One region of the Streptomyces sp. NPDC053665 genome, then DNA from elsewhere that is predicted to be linked to it. Evidence: riboswitches for the same ligand, from Rfam matches in the RefSeq annotation. Region 1 holds a riboswitch; the other holds the start of a gene.
The links. Region 1 has a riboswitch for thiamine pyrophosphate ahead of ACZ6ZN_RS31270 (thiamine ABC transporter substrate-binding protein). Riboswitches for the same ligand answer to the same signal wherever they lie in the genome.
Positions count from the first base shown of each region.

Region 2: linked by a shared signal. The riboswitch ahead of thiO (glycine oxidase ThiO) and the one ahead of ACZ6ZN_RS31270 (thiamine ABC transporter substrate-binding protein) in region 1 are both predicted to bind thiamine pyrophosphate.

Region 1 is NZ_JBVJKK010000010.1:80,287-90,314, reverse strand. Features, by position in the region: gene ACZ6ZN_RS31290 (LAETG motif-containing sortase-dependent surface protein) at 1-164, shown strand, start outside; gene ACZ6ZN_RS31285 (maleylpyruvate isomerase family mycothiol-dependent enzyme) at 222-1,019, opposite strand; gene ACZ6ZN_RS31280 (ABC transporter ATP-binding protein) at 1,044-2,063, opposite strand; gene ACZ6ZN_RS31275 (ABC transporter permease) at 2,063-3,727, opposite strand; gene ACZ6ZN_RS31270 (thiamine ABC transporter substrate-binding protein) at 3,703-4,788, opposite strand; TPP riboswitch at 4,865-4,969, opposite strand; gene rlmN (dual-specificity RNA methyltransferase RlmN) at 4,994-6,100, opposite strand; gene ACZ6ZN_RS31260 (SRPBCC family protein) at 6,322-6,774, opposite strand; gene ACZ6ZN_RS31255 (phosphatidate cytidylyltransferase) at 6,893-8,044, opposite strand; gene frr (ribosome recycling factor) at 8,044-8,601, opposite strand; gene pyrH (UMP kinase) at 8,764-9,522, opposite strand; gene tsf (translation elongation factor Ts) at 9,706-10,028, opposite strand, start outside.
Region 2 is NZ_JBVJKK010000002.1:247,339-257,366, reverse strand. Features, by position in the region: gene ACZ6ZN_RS08700 (deoxyribonuclease IV) at 1-855, opposite strand, end outside; gene pknB (Stk1 family PASTA domain-containing Ser/Thr kinase) at 915-2,849, opposite strand; gene ACZ6ZN_RS08690 (thiazole synthase) at 2,953-3,750, opposite strand; gene thiS (sulfur carrier protein ThiS) at 3,753-3,953, opposite strand; gene thiO (glycine oxidase ThiO) at 3,950-5,122, opposite strand; TPP riboswitch at 5,120-5,231, opposite strand; gene ACZ6ZN_RS08675 (avidin-fold protein) at 5,284-5,634, shown strand; gene ACZ6ZN_RS08670 (NAD(P)/FAD-dependent oxidoreductase) at 5,667-6,908, shown strand; gene ACZ6ZN_RS08665 (Rv2175c family DNA-binding protein) at 7,041-7,406, shown strand; gene thiE (thiamine phosphate synthase) at 7,885-8,544, shown strand; gene metF (methylenetetrahydrofolate reductase [NAD(P)H]) at 8,687-9,610, shown strand; gene ACZ6ZN_RS08650 (SCO2102 family sporulation regulator) at 9,667-10,028, shown strand, end outside.

The sequences.
Region 1 (10,028 bases):
TGCCCGCGGGCAACGCGCCCGCCCCGGCCGGTGAGTCCAACCTCGCCGAGACCGGCGCCGACTCCCACACCGGCCTCATCGCCGGCATCGCGGCGGCCCTGGTCGTCGTGGGTGGTGGCGCGGTGTTCCTCGGCATGCGCCGCCGGGCCAAGAGCGACAGCTGACGCCGGCACATCGCGACGCCGTGGCCCGTCCCCGACCGGGGGCGGGCCACGGCCCGTTCAGCGGAAGCTCGCCCGCTCCAGCCAGAACTCCAGCAGCGCCCGGTCGCCGAGCACCTCCACCTCCGGTGTGTCGAGCGGAAGCCGGCGGTAGAAGGCCAGCAGCACGGAGGTGAGGGGCCCGCGCAGGGCGACCGTGGCCTTCGCGTGGCCCCGACGCCAGCGGACGCCGTCCTCGGCGAGTTCGATCAGCCACTCGGCGTTCAGCTCCGGCCCGGTGTCGGTGGCGTGCAGATGGATGCTCCGGTCCCCGCCGCGCAGTTCGGCCACCGGGTCGTCCGGCTGCGTCCGCTGAGCGTGGCGCAGGATCTCCAGCCACTCGTCGATCGCGTCGGCCGCCACGTCGGGCGCGACCTCGTAGGGCAGCCCGGCGGCGAGGGCCGCGTCCGCCCGGTGCACCGTGATCTCGTGGGTCATGCGACGGGCCCAGAACCCCGAGGTGAGGATCCCCGCCCAGCCCCAGACCTTGGCGTCGGGCCCTGCCTCGCGCAGGGTGGCGACGAGCCGCTCCCCGGATTCCGCCAGCCAGGCGTCCAGCGCGGCGGCGTCCCCCGCCGGCCCCGGTCCGCCGCCGCCCTGCACCCGCTCCTCGGGGACGTCGTCCTCGGCCCGGGTGCGCACCAGCAGCTCCGCCCAGCGCAGGGCGCCTCCGGTGTGCCGCACCAGATCCTCCAGCGACCAGTCGGGACAGGTCGGCACGGCGGCGGACAGGTCGGCCCCGGAGGTCACCACCGACCTCAACAGGCCCACCTGACAGGCGATTTCGTCGCAGTAGCGCTCGTGCGGAAGTGGCGTCATGCCCACGACCCTAGGCGCCGGCGTTCAGTCGAGCACCACGATTTCCGCCCCGTCGAACTCCACCCCGACCCGCTCCCCCACGGCGGGCGCCGCCCGCAGCGTGCACGCCGCCTCCAGACGCGGGGCGTCCTCGGGCTGGAGGTGGACGGCGACATGGGTCCCCCGGAAGGTACGGGCGGCCACCGTGCAGGGCAGGCCCTGGCCGGCGGGCACCAGCCGCACACCGGCGGGCCGCACCAGCAGCGTCCGGCTGCCCTGCGGTGCGTCCGGCGGCACCGGCACCTTGCCCCACGGCGTGTCGGCGGCCTCGGCGCCGACGGTGGCCGCGACGACGTTCTCGAAGCCCAGAAAGCGGGCCACGAAGGCGTCGGCCGGCCGCTGCCACACCTCCAGCGGCGTACCGGACTGGGCGATCCGCCCGTCCCGCATCACCACGACCCGGTCGGCCAGCGCGAAGGCCTCCCCCTGGTCGTGCGTCACGGCGAGCACGGTCGTGCCCAACCGGCCGAACAGCTCCCTCAGTTCGACGACGAGCCGCTCGCGGAGCGACCGGTCGAGCTGACCCAGCGGCTCGTCCAGCATCAGCAGCCGGGGGTTGGGCGCCAGCGCCCGAGCCAGGGCCACCCGCTGCTGCTCCCCGCCGGACAGCGCGGCAACGGACCGGCGGGCCGCGCCCGGCAGGCCGACGAGGTCGAGCAACTCCCCCACCCGCTCGGCCTGCTGCGCCTTCGACACACCGTGCATCCGCAGACCGAACGCCACGTTCCCGCCGACGTCCCGCTGCGGGAACAGCTGGTGGTCCTGGAACATCAGCCCGACGCCCCGCCGGTGCGCCGGCACCCCCGCCTGGTCCCGCCCGTCGAGCAGGATCCGCCCGGCGTCCAGCGGCTGCAACCCGGCGACCGCCCTCAGCAGCGTCGACTTGCCGCTGCCGCTGGGCCCGAGCACGCACACGACCTCGTGCTCGGCGACCCCCAGGCCGACCGCGTCCAACACGGCCCGCCCGCCGAAACGGACCGTCGCCTCGTGCAGAGCCAGCAGCATCAGAACTCCCCGGTCCGATCGGTGCGCAGCCTCTCCAGCACCAGCAGGGCCACGGCGCACACCACCATCAGAATCGTCGAAAGGGCCATTGCCTGGCCGTAGTTGAGGTCACCGGGCCGTCCCAGCAGCCGCGCCACCGCCACCGGCAGGGTCGGGTTGTCGGGCCGCGCGATGAAGACCGTCGCCCCGAACTCCCCGAGGGAGACGGCGAAGGCGAAGCCGGCCGCGATCAGCAGGGCCCGCCGCACGATCGGCAGGTCCACCTCCCGCCACACCCGCCACGGCGAGGCCCCCAGCACCGAGGCCGCCTCCCGCAGCCGCACGTCCACCGCCCGCAGCACCGGCAGCATGGTGCGCACCACGAACGGCACCCCGACCAGCGCCTGCGCGAGCGGCACCAGGATCCACGAGGACCGCAGGTCCAGCGGCGGCTCGTCGAGGGAGATCAGGAACCCGAAGCCGACGGTCACTGCGGACACCCCGAGCGGCAGCATCAGCAGCGCGTCGAAGCCGCGCACGAACCGCCCGGCGTCCCGGCGGGTCAGCGCTCCGGCGGCCAGCGAACCGACCAGCACGGCGATGGCGGTGGCGGCGACGGCGTAGGACAGCGAGTTGCCGACCGCCTCGATCGGCGGGACCAGGAACATACCGCCGTCCTGGCGGGTCAGCGCCCGGTAGTAGCCGAACCCGGGGGCGCCGAGGGAGCGCTGCACCAGCACGGCCAGCGGCAGCACGATCAGTACGGCGACGGTGGCCAGCACCCCCGCCAGCAGCGACCACTGCCCGGCCCCGCGCGGGCGGCGCGCGGTCACCGCCGCGTCCACGAGCCGCAGGGCCGTCTCCCGCCGCCGCACCGTCCAGGCGTGCAGGGCGAGGACCGCGCCCACCGCGGCGAACTGGATCAGGGTGAGCACGGCCGCCGTGGACAGGTCGAAGATCTCGGACGTCTGCCGGTAGATCTCCACCTCCAGGGTGGAGAAAGTGGGCCCGCCGAGGATCTGGACGACACCGAAGGAGGTGAAGGTGAACAGGAAGACCATCAGCGCGGCGGCGGCCACCGCCGGGGCGAGGGCGGGCAGGGTCACCTTCCGCCACGCGGTCGCCGGGGAGGCGCCGAGCATCCGCGCGGCCTCCTCCTGCCGGGGGTCGATCTGCGCCCAGAGCCCGCCCACCGTCCGCACGACGACGGCGTAGTTGAAGAAGACGTGGGCGAGCAGGATCGCCCACACCGTGGTGTCCAGCCGCACGCCCCACAGCTCGTCGAGCAGCCCGCCGCGCCCGGCCAGCGCCAGGAACGCCGTCCCGACGACGACCGTCGGCAGCACGAACGGCACGGTCACCACCGCCCGCAGCACCTGCTTGCCCGGAAAGTCGAAGCGCGCGAAGACGTACGCGCCGGGGAGCGCGATCAGCAGCGTGAGCGCGGTGGAGACGAGCGCCTGCCAGGTGGTGAACCACAGGACGTGCCGGACGTCGGACTGCCCGAGCACCTCCCCGATCCGCGCCGGGTGCCAGGCCCCGCCGGTCTTCAGACCGCGCGCGACGATCGCGGCGACGGGATAGGCGAAGAAGACCGCGAAGAACGCGACGGGCACGGCCAGCAGACCGAACCGCGCCGCCGCGCCCCGCCTGCGGGCGGCTACTTCAGTACGAGCGAGGTCCACGACTTGACCCACTGGTCACGGTGGTCGGCGATCTTCGCCGGGTCCATGGTCTGCGGGTCCTTCGCCTGCGGCCCGTACTTCTCGAACTCCGGCGGCACCTGGGCGTCCTCGCGCACCGGGTAGACGAACATGTTGAGCGGCATGTCCTCCTGGAACCGCTTGCCGACGAGGAAGTCGAGGAACGCCTTGCCGCCCTCGGCGTTCCGCGCGTTGCCGAGCAGGCCCGCGTACTCGACCTGCCGGAAGCAGGTGCCCTCGGCGACGCCGGTCGGGGCGGTGTCCGGCTTCGGGTCGGCGAAGACGACCTCGGCGGGCGGGGAGGAGGCGTAGGAGACGACGAGCGGCCGGTCGCCCTTGGCCTTCCGGCCGCCGGCCGAGCCGGAGAACTCCTCGTTGTAGGCCTGCTCCCAGCCGTCGACGACCTTCACGCCGTTGGCCTTGAGCTTCTTCCAGTAGCCCTCCCAGCCCCGGTCGCCGTACTTCGCGGCGGTGCCGAGCAGGAAGCCGAGGCCGGGCGAGGACGACGAGGCGTTCTCGGTGACCAGCAGGTCCTTGTACCGGGGGTCGGTCAGGTCGTCGAGGGTCCGCGGCGGACGGAGGTCGTGCTCGGCGAAGTACTTCTTGTCGTAGTTGACGCAGACGTCGCCGGTGTCGACGGGGGTGACCCGGTGCTCGTCCCGGTCGGCGCGGTACTCGGGAGCGATGCGGTCCGAGCCCTTCGGTTCGTACGGCTGGAACAGGCCGTTGTCGAGGGCGCGGGAGAGCAGGGTGTTGTCGACGCCGAAGAAGACGTCGCCCTGCGGATTGTCCTTGGTGAGGATGGCCTTGTTGACGGCCTGCCCGGCGTCGCCGTCCTTCAGGACCCTGACCTGGTAGCCGGACTGCTCCTCGAAGGCCGCGAGGACGTCCTTGGAGGCGGCCCACGAGTCGTGGCTGACGAGCGTGACGGTCTTGGAGTCGCCCGACCCCTGACCGCCGTCCGAGGACCCGCACGCCACGAGCGTGCCGGCCAGGCCGAGCCCGACGACCGCGGCCGTCAGGCGCTTCGCGTTGATGCTCACTTCATTCCTCCTGGAGTGACCAGGAGAAGACGCGGCCCTGCCCGGGACTTCCGTGGTCCCGGGCAGGGCGCAACAGCTCGAGTGGTGACCGATCTCCCTACCCAGAATGACCTGGGCCAGGTTCGGAGGGTCTGCGGCCGTGCCGCACTCTCAGCGCTGTGGCGCTCCCCTGTCGGAATATGCAGATGTGGATACGGCGATCAGACTACCGTTCGGTGGCCGCGAGCTGACCACACGCCCCGTCGATCTCCTGACCCCGGGTGTCCCGGATCGTCACCGGCACACCGTGGGCGGCGATGGCCTCCACGAACGCCTTCTCGTCCTCGGGCCGGGAGGCGGTCCACTTGGAGCCCGGCGTGGGGTTCAGCGGGATCAGGTTGACGTGCACCGGCTTGCCCCGAAGGAGCCGGCCGAGCCGGTCACCACGCCAGGCCTGGTCGTTGATGTCCCGGATCAGCGCGTACTCGATGGACAGCCGCCGCCCGGACCGGGCGCTGTACTCGAACCCGGCGTCCAGCACCTCGCGCACCTTCCACCGGGTGTTGACCGGCACGAGGGTGTCGCGCAGCTCGTCGTCCGGGGCGTGCAGGGAGATCGCCAGCCGGCACTTGAAGCCCTCGTCGGCGAAGCGGTGGATGGCCGGGACGAGCCCGACGGTGGAGACGGTGATGCCGCGCTGCGACAGCCCGAGCCCGTCCGGCTCGGGGTCGGTGAGGCGGCGGATGGCGCCGACGACCCGGTTGTAGTTCGCGAGCGGCTCGCCCATGCCCATGAACACGATGTTGCTGAGCCGGGCGGGACCGCCGGGGACCTCGCCGTCCCGCAGGGCGCGCATGCCGTCGACGATCTGGTGCACGATCTCGGCGGTGGACAGGTTCCGGTCGAGACCGGCCTGCCCGGTCGCGCAGAACGGGCAGTTCATCCCGCACCCGGCCTGGGAGCTGATGCACATGGTCACCCGGTCCGGGTAGCGCATCAGCACGGACTCGACGAGCGTCCCGTCGAACAGCCGCCACAGGGTCTTGCGGGTGGTGCCCTCGTCGGTGGACAGGTGCCGCACGACGGTCATCAGCTCGGGCAGCAGCGCCTCCCGCAGCCGGTCACGGCTGCCGGCGGGGATGTCGGTCCACTGCTCCGGGTCGTGCGCGTACCGCGCGAAGTAGTGCTGCGACAGCTGCTTGGCACGGAACGGCTTCTCCCCGACCGCGGCGACGGCCTCCTTGCGCTCGGCAGGAGTGAGATCGGCGAGATGCCGCGGCGGCTTCTTGGCTCCGCGGGGGGCGACGAAAGTGAGTTCTCCGGGTGCAGGCATAACTCCCCCAGTGTCGCAGATCGATTCCCGTTGCCGGGCCCGAGCGGGCTGGGGGCACTCATCCGCAGGTGGCGACCGCCGGTGGCGGCCGGCCCGGGCGGTCCGGGCGGTCCGGGCGGTCCAGGCGGTCCGGGCGGCCCGGTGACGGCCCAGGGCCGGGTACAGGCGTCCCCGGCCCCGCCTGGCGAGCGGTCACGGCGGTGCCGGGGCCGTGGGACGTCTCACGCCCCGGGCCGCTCCAGCCGGTCCTTGAGCATCCGTTCGTTGCGCGGGAGTTCCTTGCGGGCCTGGGCGCGGACGACGAGCGGGACCAGGACCTTGCCCATGCCGTGGCCCTCGAAGTCGACGTCGATCGTGACGTGGGAGCGGCGCCCCTCGTCGAGCGGCTCGACCTCGCCGTGCACGCGGGCCCGGACCGGGCCGTCCACCGTGCGCATGCCCCAGCTGTGCGGAGGGTCGTACTCGGTGACCTCCATGGTCATCGGCACGATCCGGTCGCGGCCGACGTGCCGTCTGACCCGGACCCGGGTCCCCACCCCCACCGGCCCCTCGTCCAGCCACTCGGCGGACACGGCGCTCAGCTGCCACTCCGGCATGCGCGGGGCGTCCGTGACGTAGGCGTACACCTCCTCGGGACGGCGGTCCACGTCGATGCTCTCTCGGATGACGGCCATGGCGGCCTCCTTCGGGAGGTACAGGTGCATCGTCCCACCTCGGGTCCCCGAAGTCGCCCGGAACGGCGGTGGGCCCCCGCCCTGCCGGACGGAGGCCCACCGAGTCGTACCGCTCGCCTCAGCCGGAACCCACGAAGAGCACCAGCAGCAGCCACACCACCGGAGCGGTCGGCAGCAGCGAGTCGAGCCGGTCCATGATGCCGCCGTGCCCCGGCAGCAGGGTGCCCATGTCCTTGATGCCGAGATCCCGCTTGATCATGGACTCACCGAGGTCGCCCAGCGTGGCGCTGACGGCGACCGCGAGGCCGAGGACCAGTCCCTGCCACCACGCCCCGTCGTCGATGAGGAACTGCAGGCACAGCGCGCCCGCCACCATGGCGAAGGAGACCGCGCCGAGCAGACCCTCGCGGGTCTTGCCGGGGCTGATGCGCGGCGCGAGCTTGTGCCGGCCGAACCGCCAGCCGACGGCGTAGGCGCCCGTGTCGCTGACGACGGTGAGCAGCAGGAAGGTGAGCACCCGCTGCGGACCGTCGTCCGCGGTGAGCATCATCGTCACGAACGTCGCCAGGAACGGCACGTAGAACGCCGCGAAGACACCGGCCGTGACGTCCCGGAGGTAGTTCTCCGGCGGTTCCGTCATGCGCCAGACCAGTACCGCCAGCGCCGTGAGCGCCATGGCGACCCAGGCGCCCTCGGCGCCCCGGACGTACCCGGCGACGACCATCGCGGCCCCGCCGAGCGCGAGCGGCACGAGGGGTGCCCGGATGCCCTTGCGTTCGTCGAGGCGCTTGGTCAGCTCCCACAGGCCCACCACGACGGCGACCGCGACGACGCCGACGAAGACGGCCTTCACGATGAACAGCGACGCGACGATCACCGCTCCGAGACCGACCCCGACCCCTATCGCGGCACTCAGGTCGCGACCCGCGCTCTTCTTCTGCGGCTTGGGGGCCGGCTGCGAGGCGTCGGGCATGGGCTCCGGATGGGTCTCGTCGCGGACCGGGAGGCCGCTCGGCCGAGCGATCCCCCGGTCGTCGTCCTGGTTTCCGCCGGATTCGGTCACGCCGGGAACGATGGGCATGGGGCGAGTCTGAGGCGCTTCATACGCATCGTATGCGGGACCCGCCGGAGCGGCCCCCGGGGCGTGTCCGTGGCCGGGACCGTAGGCGTACCCATGACCGGGGCCCTGCACGGGCCCGTGGCCCTGGCCCCGGTCGGTGGGTCCCCAGTACCCGGCCTGTGGCGGCGCCCCCCAGGAAGAGTCGTTCATCAGACCTCGAGCAGCTCCGCTTCCTTGTGCTTCAGGAGCTCGTCCACCTGCGCGACGTACTTCGCGGTGGTGTCGTCGAGCTCCTTCTCCGCACGGCGGCCCTCGTCCTCGCCGACCTCGCCGTCCTTGATCAGCTTGTCGATGGCTTCCTTCGCCTTGCGGCGCACGGAGCGGATCGAGATCTTCGCGTCCTCGCCCTTGCCCTTGGCGACCTTGATGTACTCGCGGCGGCGCTCCTCGGTCAGCTCGGGGAACACCACACGGATGATGTTGCCGTCGTTGCTCGGGTTGACGCCGAGGTCGGAGTCGCGGATCGCCTGCTCGATGTTGCGCAGCGCGCTCTTGTCGAACGGGGTCACCACGGCCATGCGCGGCTCCGGCACCGAGAACGAGGCCAGCTGGTTGATCGGGGTCGGCGCGCCGTAGTAGTCGGCCACGATCTTGTTGAACATCGCCGGGTGCGCACGGCCGGTGCGGATCGCGGCGAAGTCCTCCTTGGCGACCACGACGGCCTTCTCCATCTTCTCCTCGGCCTCGAGGAGGGTCTCTTCGATCACCACTTGCTCCTGCGTGTGAGTAGGCCCGGCTGCGTTTCCTCAGGGGCGGCGGCCGGCTGCGTCGCGTCTTCTTCTGCACGGTTCCCGACCGGCGGGACATTGTCCATCCCCCGGCCCGGCTCCGTCCCGTCCGTCCCCCGGACGGGGTTGTTCTCGGGGACCTCAGTCCCGGCTGCCGGCGTCCCCCACCAGCGTGCCGATCTTCTCACCCTTGACGGCCCGCGCGATGTTGCCCTCCGCGAGCAGCTCGAAGACCACGATCGGGAGCCTGTTGTCGCGGCACAGCGTCACGGCCGTGGCGTCGGCGACCTTGAGGTCGCGGGTGATGACCTCGCCGTACCCGAGGTGGTCGAACTTCACCGCGTCCGGGTTGGTCTTCGGGTCGGAGTCGTAGACCCCGTCCACGCCGTTCTTGCCCATGAGCAGCGCCTCGGCGTCGATCTCCAGCGCGCGCTGGGCGGCGGTGGTGTCGGTGGAGAAGTACGGCATGCCCATACCGGCGCCGAAGATGACCACGCGGCCCTTCTCCAGGTGGCGCACGGCGCGCAGCGGGATGTAGGGCTCGGCGACCTGGCCCATGGTGATGGCGGTCTGCACACGGCAGTCCACGCCGACCTTCTCCAGGAAGTCCTGCAGGGCCAGGCAGTTCATGACCGTGCCGAGCATGCCCATGTAGTCGGAGCGCGCCCGGTCCATGCCGCGCTGCTGGAGTTCGGCGCCGCGGAAGAAGTTGCCGCCGCCGATGACGACGGCGATCTGCGCTCCGTCGCGCACGACGGCCGCGATCTCGCGGGCGATCTTGTGCACCACGTCGGGGTCGACGCCCAGGCCCCCGCCGCCGGAGAAGGCCTCTCCGGACAGCTTCAGCAGGAACCGGCCGGGTACTTTGCCGTCGTCGCTCTTCTGGGCCTTGGTCGTCATGGGGGATCCCGCCTCTTTCACGTGGTGCACATGCGAAGAAGGCCATTGCCGGTGGGGCGTGATTCGCATCCCATACGGCAATGGCCTCCTCGTCAGATCTGCTGTCGTCCGCCACTCATGTGACGGCGTACGCGGACGACTGCTCCGACCCTATCGGGGCCGGGCGCCGATCGCGGTACGGACTCAGATGCCGACCTTGATGCGCGTGAAGCGCTTCAGGGTGACACCGGCCTCGTCCAGGACCTTCTGGACGGACTTCTTGTTGTCGAGCGCGTACGGCTGGCCGAGCAGCGTGGCGTCCTTGAAGAAGCCGTTGAGACGGCCCTCGACGATCTTCGGCAGCGCGGCCTCGGGCTTGCCCTCGGCGCGGGTGGTCTCCTCGGCGACGCGGCGCTCGGACTCGACGACCTCGGCCGGCACGTCCTCCTTGGAGAGGTACTTCGGCGCGAAGGCGGCGATGTGCTGCGCGACGCCCTTGGCGATCTCCGCGTTCGGCTTGTCCAGCT
Region 2 (10,028 bases), on a different contig from region 1:
CCGCTCCACGTCCGCCGCGTGCCCCTGCTTGCCGCCCGGCGTCTCGATGACCAGCGGCACGCCCTCGGTCGCCGGATGGGTCATCAGCGCGCGGAACGGGTCCTCGCCGATGTGGCCGACACCGATGTTCTCGTGCCGGTCCTTGTGCGCGCCCGCGACGTCCTTGGAGTCGTTGGCGTGGATCAGCTTGAGCCGGCCCTCGCCGACCGTGTCCACCAGCAGGTCCAGCGTCCGGTGCATCCCGTCCGGGCCGGTCAGGTCGTGCCCCGCGGCGAACACGTGGCAGGTGTCCAGGCACACGCCCAGCTTCGGGTGGGCGTCCAGCGCCTCGAAGTACGGGCCGAAGTCCCAGGTCCGCGAGCACAGCGAGGCACCCTGGCCGGCGGTCGACTCCAGCAGCAGGAACGGGTCGTCCTCGTGGGTCAGTTCGTCCAGCAGCGGCAGCAGATGCTCCCGTACCTGCCGCAGCGCGACCGGCCGCTCCCGGCCACCGGTGGCGCTGCCCGTGTGGACCACCACGCCCCGCGCGCCGATCGCCCGCCCGCGCCGCAGCGAGTGCCGCAGCGACTCCACGGATCGCTCGACGGTCGCCTCGGTGTGCGAGCCGAAGTTGATCAGGTAGGGAGCGTGCACGTACGCCGGGATCCCGCCGGCCTCGCAGGCCGCGCGGAACGCCTCGTCCTGCTGGGGGTTCCCGGCCGGGGTGGCCCAGCCGCGGGGGTTGGCGACGAAGACCTGCACGGCCTCCGCCGCCAGTTCACGGGCGTACGACAGGCCGACGCGGTGGAGACCGCCGGCCACGGGGACATGGCCGCCCACGGGGTTGCGGGACGGGCCGGACAGCTGAGGAATCACCCGTTCAGGGTGTCATGCCCGCGGCCCCGTCCCGGCCGCGGGCCCCGCGCCCGCGGCCGTCACCTGATCTTGATCGTGATCGTCGAGCCCTTGGGCGCGCGCTCGCCGCCCTCGACGGACTGGCCCTCGACGGTGTCGCCGAACAGGCCGAGCAGCCCGCGGTCCTCGTCGACCTGGAAGCCCGCCTCCTCCAGCTCGCGGGTGGCGTCGTCGACGCTGTCGCCCACCACGTCCGGGACCTCGACCATCTCGGGCCCCTTGGACACCGTCAGCGTCACCGTGTCGCCCTCGGCCGCCCGGCCGCCGGCCTTCGGGCTCTGCCCGGCGACCTCGCCCTTGTCGAACTCGGCGGAGGTGACCTGCTTCTCGGCGACCTTCACCTTCAGGCCGGCCTCCTCCAGGTCCGCCTCGGCGTCGGCGAGGTCCTCGCCGGTGACGTCCGGGACGTCGACGGGGCTGCCCTTGCTGACGACGAGCGCCACCGCCGTGCCCGCGCGCACCTTGGTGCCGTCCGCCGGCTCGGCGGAGACGACCGCGCCACGCGGCACGTCCTCGCTGAACTTCCGCGTCACCATGCCGGGCTCCAGCCCGTCGTCCTTCAGCGAGGACCGCGCCTCGGCCAGCTTCCGGCCCGCCAGGGCGGGCACCCGCACGGTCGCGGGGCCGTCGGAGACGGTGATGCCCACCGAGTCGTTCCCCCGGATGCGCGTCCCGGTCCGGGGGTCGCTGCTGATGATCCGGCCCCGCTCGACCGTGTCGCTGTGGGCGTGCTCGACCTTGCCCAGCTCCAGCCCCGCGTCCCGCAACCGGTCCTCGGCCTGGTCCTGGGTCTTCGCCAGCAGCGGCGGGACCTCGGTGAACTGGCCGGAGTTGATGTACCAGACGCCCGTGCCCACGCCCAGCACGAGCAGGAGGGCCACGACGACCGCCAGCGGGCCGCGCGGCACCGCCCGGCGCCGTGACGGCGGGGGCGGCGGCGGGGACGCCAGACGGCTGGTGCGGTTCAGCTCCGCCTCGGGCACCGCGCCGTCCCGGCCGGAGGAGCCCGGGCGCGGTGTCGTCAGCGCACGCGGGATCACGCTCGTGCGGTCGTCGGCGTTGTCGTGCTCCGACGCCAGCGCCTGCGGCGGCACCGCGTCCAGCTGGTCGCCGGTGAGCCGGGCGCGTCCGTCACGGACCTGCGCGAGCAGGGCCACCGCGTCGTACGGGCGGACCTCCGCGGAGCGGGCCGTCGCCGAGGCGACCAGCTCGTCCAGCTCGTACGCCAGGCCCGGCACGGCGGCCGAGGGCGGCGGGACGTCCTCGTGCAGGTGCTTGTAGAGGATCACGGCGGGGGAGTCCCCGTCGTGCGGCTTGTCCCCGGTGAGCATCTCGTAGAGCATCACGCCGCACGCGTAGACGTCGACGCGGGGGTCGGCGGTGCCGCTCTCTATCTGCTCGGGAGCGAGGTACGACACCGTGCCGAGGACCGTGCCGGTGGTGTTGGTCACCGTGTCGACGGCCCTGACCAGGCCGAAGTCGGCGACCTTCACCCGGCCGTCGTCCCCGATCAGCACGTTCTCCGGCTTCATGTCGCGGTGCACGAACCCGGCCCGGTGGGCGGCCCCCAGGGCGGCCAGCACCGGCTCCAGGATGTCCAGGGCGGCACGCGGCTGCAGCGCCCCGCGCTCGCGCAGCACGTCCCGCAGGGTGCAGCCGGCCACGTACTCCATCGCGAGGTAGACGTAGGCGCCGTCGGTGCCCTGGTCGAAGACCTGCACCACGTTCGGGTGGGCCAGCCGGGCCACCGACTTCGCCTCGCGGATGAACCGCTCGACGAACGAGCCGTCGACCGCGAGCGAGGGGTGCATCACCTTGAGCGCGAGGACCCGGTCGAGACGGGTGTCCACGGCCCGGTAGACCGTGGCCATCCCGCCGACCGCGATCCGCGCGTCGATGCGGTACCGGCCGTCGAGCACCTGCCCGACCAAGGGGTCCTGAAGGGTCGTGTCCACGCAGGCGAGTGTACGAGCCGTGACCGACAGCCCCCGCCCCCCGGCCGTCCCCGGGGCGGGACTGCAGCGGACCTGTGACGTGGTCCCGCAAGGACGGACGTGCCTACCGGAACGCCGGACGCTCCGGGTCCAGCGCCGCCACGCCCTCGGCCGGCGAGGACGCCCGGGCGAAGTGCCGCCGCGGGATCCGGCCCGCCCGATGGGCCAGCCGGCCCGCCTCCACGGCGTGCCGCATCGCGTCGGCCATCAGCACCGGCTCCTGCGCCCGCGTCACCGCCGAGGCCAGCATCACGCCCGCGCACCCCAGCTCCATCGCCAGGGCCGCGTCCGAGGCCGTCCCGGCGCCCGCGTCGAGGATCACCGGCACGCGCGCGTGCTCCACGATCAGCTCGAAGTTGTGCGGGTTGCGGATGCCCAGCCCCGACCCGATCGGCGAGCCGAGCGGCATGATCGCCGCGCAGCCCACGTCCTCCAGCTTCCGCGCGAGCACCGGGTCGTCGTTGGTGTACGGCAGCACCGTGAAGCCGTCGTCGACCAGCGTCTCGGCCGCGTCCAGCAGCTCGATCGGGTCCGGCAGCAGGGTGCGCTCGTCGGCGATGACCTCCAGCTTGATCAGGTCCGTGCCCAGGGCCTCGCGGGCGAGGCGGGCGGTGAGGACGGCCTCGCCGGCGGTGAAGCAGCCCGCCGTGTTGGGCAGCACCCGGATGCCGAGCCGGTCGAGGACGGACAGCACCGAGCCGTGCACGGAGGCGTCCACGCGGCGCATCGCCACGGTCGTCAGCTCCGTGCCGGAGGCGACCAGGGAGCGCTCCAGCACGTCCAGGCTGGGCGCCCCGCCGGTCCCCATGATCAGGCGGGAGGTGAAGGACGTGCCTGCGAGGACGAACGGATCGTCGGCCATGGTCAGCCTCCTTGGACGGCGGTGAGGACTTCCACGCGGTCCCCCTCGGACAGGGGCGTGGCGGGCCACTGCGCGCGCGGGACGACGGTTTCGTTGAGGGCGGCGGCCACGCCCGAGGACGAGGTCGTGAGGGACGCCACGACCGTGTCGAGGGCCGTGCCGGGCCGGACGCGGCGGGGCTCGCCGTTGACGGAGATGTTCACGCGGGCTGCTCCTGGAGTGCGGTGACGGCGCGGAAGCGCTCCGGGGTGAAGGGGCGGGCCTCGGCGGGCAGTTCGCCCGTGGCCAGGGCGTGCGCCAGCACGTCGCCGGTCACCGGTGTGAGCAGCACGCCGTTGCGGTGGTGCCCGGTGGCCAGCAGCAGCCCGTCCAGGGCCGTCGGGCCGAGCAGCGGGGCGTTGTCCGGAGATCCGGGGCGCAGCCCGGCACGGGTCTCGGTGAGCGGCAGTTCGGTGATGCCCGGCACCAGCTCGTGGGCGTCGCGCAGCAGCTCGTAGACGCCGCCCGCGGTGACGGTGGTGTCCCAGCCCAGCTCCTCGCTGGTCGCCCCGATCACCAGCTCGCCGCTCTCGCGCGGCACCAGGTAGACGTGGCTGCCGCGCACGACCGCGCGCACGGTGCGGCTCAGGAACGGCCCGTGCCGCGCCGGCATGGTCAGCCGCACCACCTGGCCCTTCACGGGCCGCACCGGGGGCAGCACCTCGTCCGGGACGCCCGCGAGCCGCCCGCTGAGGCTGCCCGCGGCCAGCACCACCTGCCCCGCGCTCAGCACGGTCCCGTCGTCGGTGACCACACCCACGGCCCGGTCCCGCGCCACGGTGAGCCGCTCGGCCCACGCCCGGTGCAGGACCACCCCGGCCCGCTCACAGGCGGTGACCAGCGCCGCGGCGAGGCGCCGGGGGTCGATCTGGTGGTCGCCGTCGACCCGCAGCCCGCCGCGCACCCCCGGCGCGAGCATCGGCTCCAGCCGGCGGCACTCCCGCCCCGACAGCCACTGCGAGTCCAGCCCCGACTGCTGCTGGAGGGCGTGCAGCTCCCGCAGGTGCGCGCGGTCGTCGGCGTCGAGGGCCACGGCCAGGGTGCCGCTGCGGCGGTAGCCGAGGTCGTGCCCGGTCAGCTCGGTCAGCTCGGCCGCGAACTCCGGGTAGCGGCGGGCCGAGGCGAGGTTCAGCCCCAGCAGGGTCTGCTCGCCGTAGTGCAGTTCCGTGACGGCGGCCAGCATCCCGGCGGCGACCTGGGCGGCCCCGCCGCCGGGCTCGGGATCCACCACGGCCGTGGCGAACCCGCGCTGCGCGGCCCGCCAGGCCGTGACCAGGCCGATGATCCCGCCCCCGACGACGAGGACGTCTGATGTGGTGGACGTGCGCGACATGGGCGTCCAGCCCCTCCCTTCGCCGGCATGACCCGGATCAGGTTCGTACGGTCGGAGGCCGCCAGCCTCCCTCTCAGCCCGGTGCGCCCGGGCTCCCGCGAGTGCTCTACGTTGGCCACCCTAGCCCGACCCCGCACACCGCAGTAAGGGAGCCTTCCCCCATGGCCCGATCCCTCGACGGTCTCGTCCTCGCCCCGGTCGCCGACCAGGCATCCGGTCAGGTGGGGACCCGCACCCGGTTCCGCTACCACGAGCGGGACGGCGAGATCTGGGCCGACTACGCGGGCGGGGACGTCGTACGCGGGCATCTGGTGGGTATCCGGGAAGGTGACAGGCTCGACTTCCGCTACGTCCAGCTCAGACGGGACGGCACCACCGCCTCGGGGCACTGCGTCTCGACGGTCGTGGAGCTGCCCGACGGCCGGGTGCGGCTGGAGGAGACCTGGGAGTGGGAGTCCGGGCCGGGCAGCGGCACCAGCGTTGTGGAGCAGCTCACGGCGCAGGAGCACTGACTGACGGAACGTCAGGTGTCTATGGTGATCAGGTGAGCGAGCAGACGCAGGAACCAGGCCCGTCCGCGCCGCGGCGCGTGGTCGTGGCGGGCGCGGGCATGGCCGGGGTGCAGACCGCGGTCGCCCTGCGCGAACAGGGCTTCGCCGGCACCGTGAGCCTCATCGGTGCCGAGCCCCACCAGCCCTACGACCGCCCGCCGTTGTCCAAGGCCGTCCTGCTCGGCAAGGCCGAGGGCTCCGCCTTCGACGTGGACTTCGAGGCCCTGGGCATCGAACTGCGCCTCGGCTGCGAGGTGCTGGGCCTGCGCCCCGGCGACCACGAGCTGGACACCGAGGCCGGGCCCGTGCCTTACGACGTCCTGGTGGTCGCGACCGGCGCCGAGCCGGTCCGGCTGCCCGGCGCGCAGGGCGTGCCCGGCGTGCACCTGCTGCGCACCCTGGACGACGCCGAGCGGCTGCGGCCGGTGCTGGCCGCCCGGCACGAGATCGTGGTCGTGGGCGCGGGCTGGATCGGCGCGGAGTTCGCCACGGCCGCGCGCGAGGCGGGCTGCTCGGTGACCGTCGTGGAGGCCGCCGGCCGTCCCCTCGCCGACGCCCTGCCCGCCGAGGTCGCCGCGCCGATGGCCCGCTGGTACGCCGACGCGGGCGCCGTCCTGCGCACCCACGCGCGCGTGGCGCGGGTCGAGCCCGGCGCGGTGGTCCTGGACGACGGCTCGCGGCTGCCCGCGGAGGCGGTCGTCGTCGGGATCGGCGCCCGCCCCGCCACGGCCTGGCTGGCCGGGTCCGGCGTCGAGCTCGGCGCGCACGGCGAGATCGTCGCCGACGCGCACCTGCGCACCCGCGTGCCCGACGTGTACGCCGTCGGCGACTGCGCCTCCTTCCCCTCCGGCCGCTACGGCGAGCGCCTGCTGGTGCACCACTGGGACAACGCCCTTCAGGGGCCGCGCACGGTCGCCGCGAACATCGTCGGCGGGGCCTCGGGCGAGCCGCCCGCGGTGTACGACCCGGTGCCCTACTTCTGGTCCGAGCAGTTCGGCCGGTTCGTGCAGTACGCCGGGCACCACGCGGCCGCCGACGCGCTGCTGTGGCGGGGCGACCCCTCCGGCCCGGCCTGGACGGCGTGCTGGCTGCGGGACGAGCGGCTGGTCGCGCTGCTGGCGGTGGGCCGTCCTCGGGACCTGGCCCAGGGCCGCCGCCTGATCGAGTCGGGCACGCCGATGAACCGGGTGCTGCTGGCGGACCCGGCCCGGCCGATGAAGGCGGCCACGGCCTGAGGGCCGGGCCCGGGCGGAGCGGGCCGGGGCGCCTGCGTGGGCGGGGTCGGAGCGCCCGGGTGGACGGGGCGGGGCGCCCGGGTGGACCGGGCCGGTTTCCGACTGTCGGTGGCGGATGGCAGGCTTGTCACCGTGACCGAGATTGACGCAAAGATCGATGCTCTCGTCCCCGCCTGGCTCACCCTCCCCGACATCGCCGAGCAGTTCGGCGTCGAGGTGACGCGTGTGCGGCAGCTGGTCAAGGAGGGCCAGCTCATCGCCGTACGCCGCGGTGAGAACCGCGCGCTGCACGTCCCCGCCGCCTTCATCGACGGGGACAAGGTCGTCAAGGGCCTCACCGGGACCCTGACGCTCCTGCGGGACGACGGCTTCACGGACGAAGAGATGCTGGAGTGGCTCTTCACCCCCGACCCCAGCCTGCCCGGCACCCCGGCGCAGGCGCTCAGCGAGAACCGCGGCACGGAGGTGAAGCGCCGCGCGCAGGCGCTCGCGGTCTGACCCCGATCCGACGGGCCGGCCGTCCGGCCCCGCGCGAGCGGGGCCGGATCCGGACAGCCGCCCGGTGCGGGGCCGTGACCCTCGGGGTCACGGCCCGGGACCGCGCCGTGCCCGCGCACGGGCCCCTCTGAGGCTTCGGGCCCTGTCCCCGCACGGGCCGGGGCGGGCGGACCCGGGCCGGCTCCGCGTAAGGTGCCCGGGTCGGTCCCGCACGGGACGCGCACGCCCGGCCGGGACCCCGGCGGGCGGGGCCGCCCCCTGGGACGGGACCGCACCGGCCTGCACAGGCCTCCCGCCCTCGCGCGCCGGGCAGGCGCGCGGGTCCGCCCGCACCACCGGCCGGGCGCCGCGCCCGCGCCCACCCACGGCGTACGGGCGGGAGCAGTCCGCGCCGACCACCGGACCCCGGCGCCCGCCCGCTGCGCGCAGGCAGGCAGGCGGGTGGGGTCCGCGCCACCGACAACCGAGGGGGACTCGCATGACCGGCACCGCCGCCACCACCGCCCGGGCCCGGCTCGCCGACGCCCGGCTCTACCTCTGCACCGACGCCCGCAAGCGCCAGGGCGACCTTCCCGCGTTCCTGGACGCCGTCCTCGCCGGGGGCGTCGACATCGTGCAGCTGCGCGACAAGGGCATGGAGGCGGGCGAGGAGCTGGCGCACCTGGAGGTGTTCGCCGAGGCCTGCGCCCGGCACGGCAAGCTGCTCGCGGTCAACGACCGGGCGGACGTCGCCCACGCCGCCGGCGCCGACGTCCTGCACCTCGGCCAGGGCGACCTCCCGGTCCCCGCGGCCCGGGCCGTCCTCGGCGACGACGTCCTGATCGGCCGCTCCACCCACGCCGAGTCCGAGGCTGCCGCGGCCGCCCGGCAGGAGGGTGTGGACTACTTCTGCACCGGCCCGTGCTGGCCGACCCCCACCAAGCCCGGCCGGCACGCCCCCGGCCTGGACCTGGTCCGGTACACGGCCGGCCTCGGCACCGACCGCCCCTGGTTCGCCATCGGCGGCATCGACCTCGGCAACCTCGACCAGGTCCTGGACGCGGGCGCCCGGCGGGTCGTCGTCGTACGGGCGATCACCGAGGCCGGCGACCCGGGTGCCGCGGCGGCCGAGTTCGCCGGGCGCCTGCGCGAGCGCTGAACCGGCTGCCCGCCGCACGCGTCCTTCGCCTGAGCCGTCCTTCTGTCCAAGGAGTGGACAGAAGGATGGACAACAAGTGGACAAAAGGTGCAAAATCCCGTGCCCGGTTGGGGGACCGCCCACCCCTGGCTAACCTGCCGGTATGGCCCTCGGCACCGCATCCATCAGGTCGGACCACGCTCGCACCGTGCGCGACATGCTCGCGACCGGCAAGACGACGTACTCGTTCGAGTTCTACGCGCCCAAGACCCCGAAGGGCGAGCGGAACCTGTGGAACGCGCTGCGCCGGGTCGAGGCCGTGGCACCCGACTTCGTCTCCGTGACCTACGGCGCGGGCGGCTCGACCCGCGCCGGGACGGTCAAGGCGACCGAGGCGATCGCCTCTGACACCACCCTCACGCCGATCGCCCACCTCACCGCGGTCGACCACTCGGTGGCCGACCTGCGCAACATCATCGGCCAGTACGCGGACGCCGGGATCCGCAACATGCTCGCCCTGCGCGGCGACCCGCCCGGCGACCCCATGGGCGACTGGGTGCCGCACCCCCGAGGACTGGCCTACGCCTCCGAACTCGTCGAACTGATCAAGGCCTCCGGTGACTTCTGCGTGGGCGTGGCCGCCTTCCCGGCGATGCACCCGCGCTCCGCGGACTGGGAGACCGACGTCCGCCACTTCGTCGACAAGTGCCGCGCGGGCGCCGACTACGCCATCACCCAGATGTTCTTCCAGCCGGAGGACTACCTCCGGCTGCGCGACCGGGTCGCGGCGGCCGGCTGCGAGACCCCGATCATCCCCGAGGTCATGCCGATCGCCAGTGTGCGGACGCTGGAGCGCATCGGCTCCCTGACCAACGCCGCGTTCCCGGACGCCCTGAAAGAGCGGATCCTCACAGCACAAGACGATCCGGCCGCTGTACGCTCCATTGGGATCGAATTCGCCACGGAGTTCTGTGCGCGGCTGCTCGCCGAAGGCGTGCCCGGGCTGCACTTCATCACGCTCAACAACTCCACGGCGACCCTGGAAATCTACGAGAACCTGGGCCTGCACCACCCATCGCAGGCCTAGACCGTTCGCACCGATATACGACACACTGCGTAACGGCCACTGGGAGAGGGGCGTACATGGGCTGGGCGGTCCTCTACATCGCGTTCGGCATCGTCGCGCTGTGGCTGCTGGGCGAGGTGCTCCTGCAGTACAAGGCGCGGCTGCGCTGGCGGCTGCTGGCCTTCGTCGGATTCCTCGGCGTCGTCGTCGGTGTCCTGATCCCGTCGGTCGTGGTGATCGGACTGGGCGCGGCCGCGTTCGCGGTCGGGCAGACCTACGTCACCCTGTCGTTCCGCAGCGGCTTCGCGGCCGGCTGGGCGGTCAACGCGCCGGTGCTCGGCGGCAGCAAGCGCCGCCGCGGTGAGCGCGGACGCCAGGAGCCGACCCTGGAGGTCTCCGGCCTTGAGGCCGAGGGCGGCTACGGCGACGAAGACGCCGG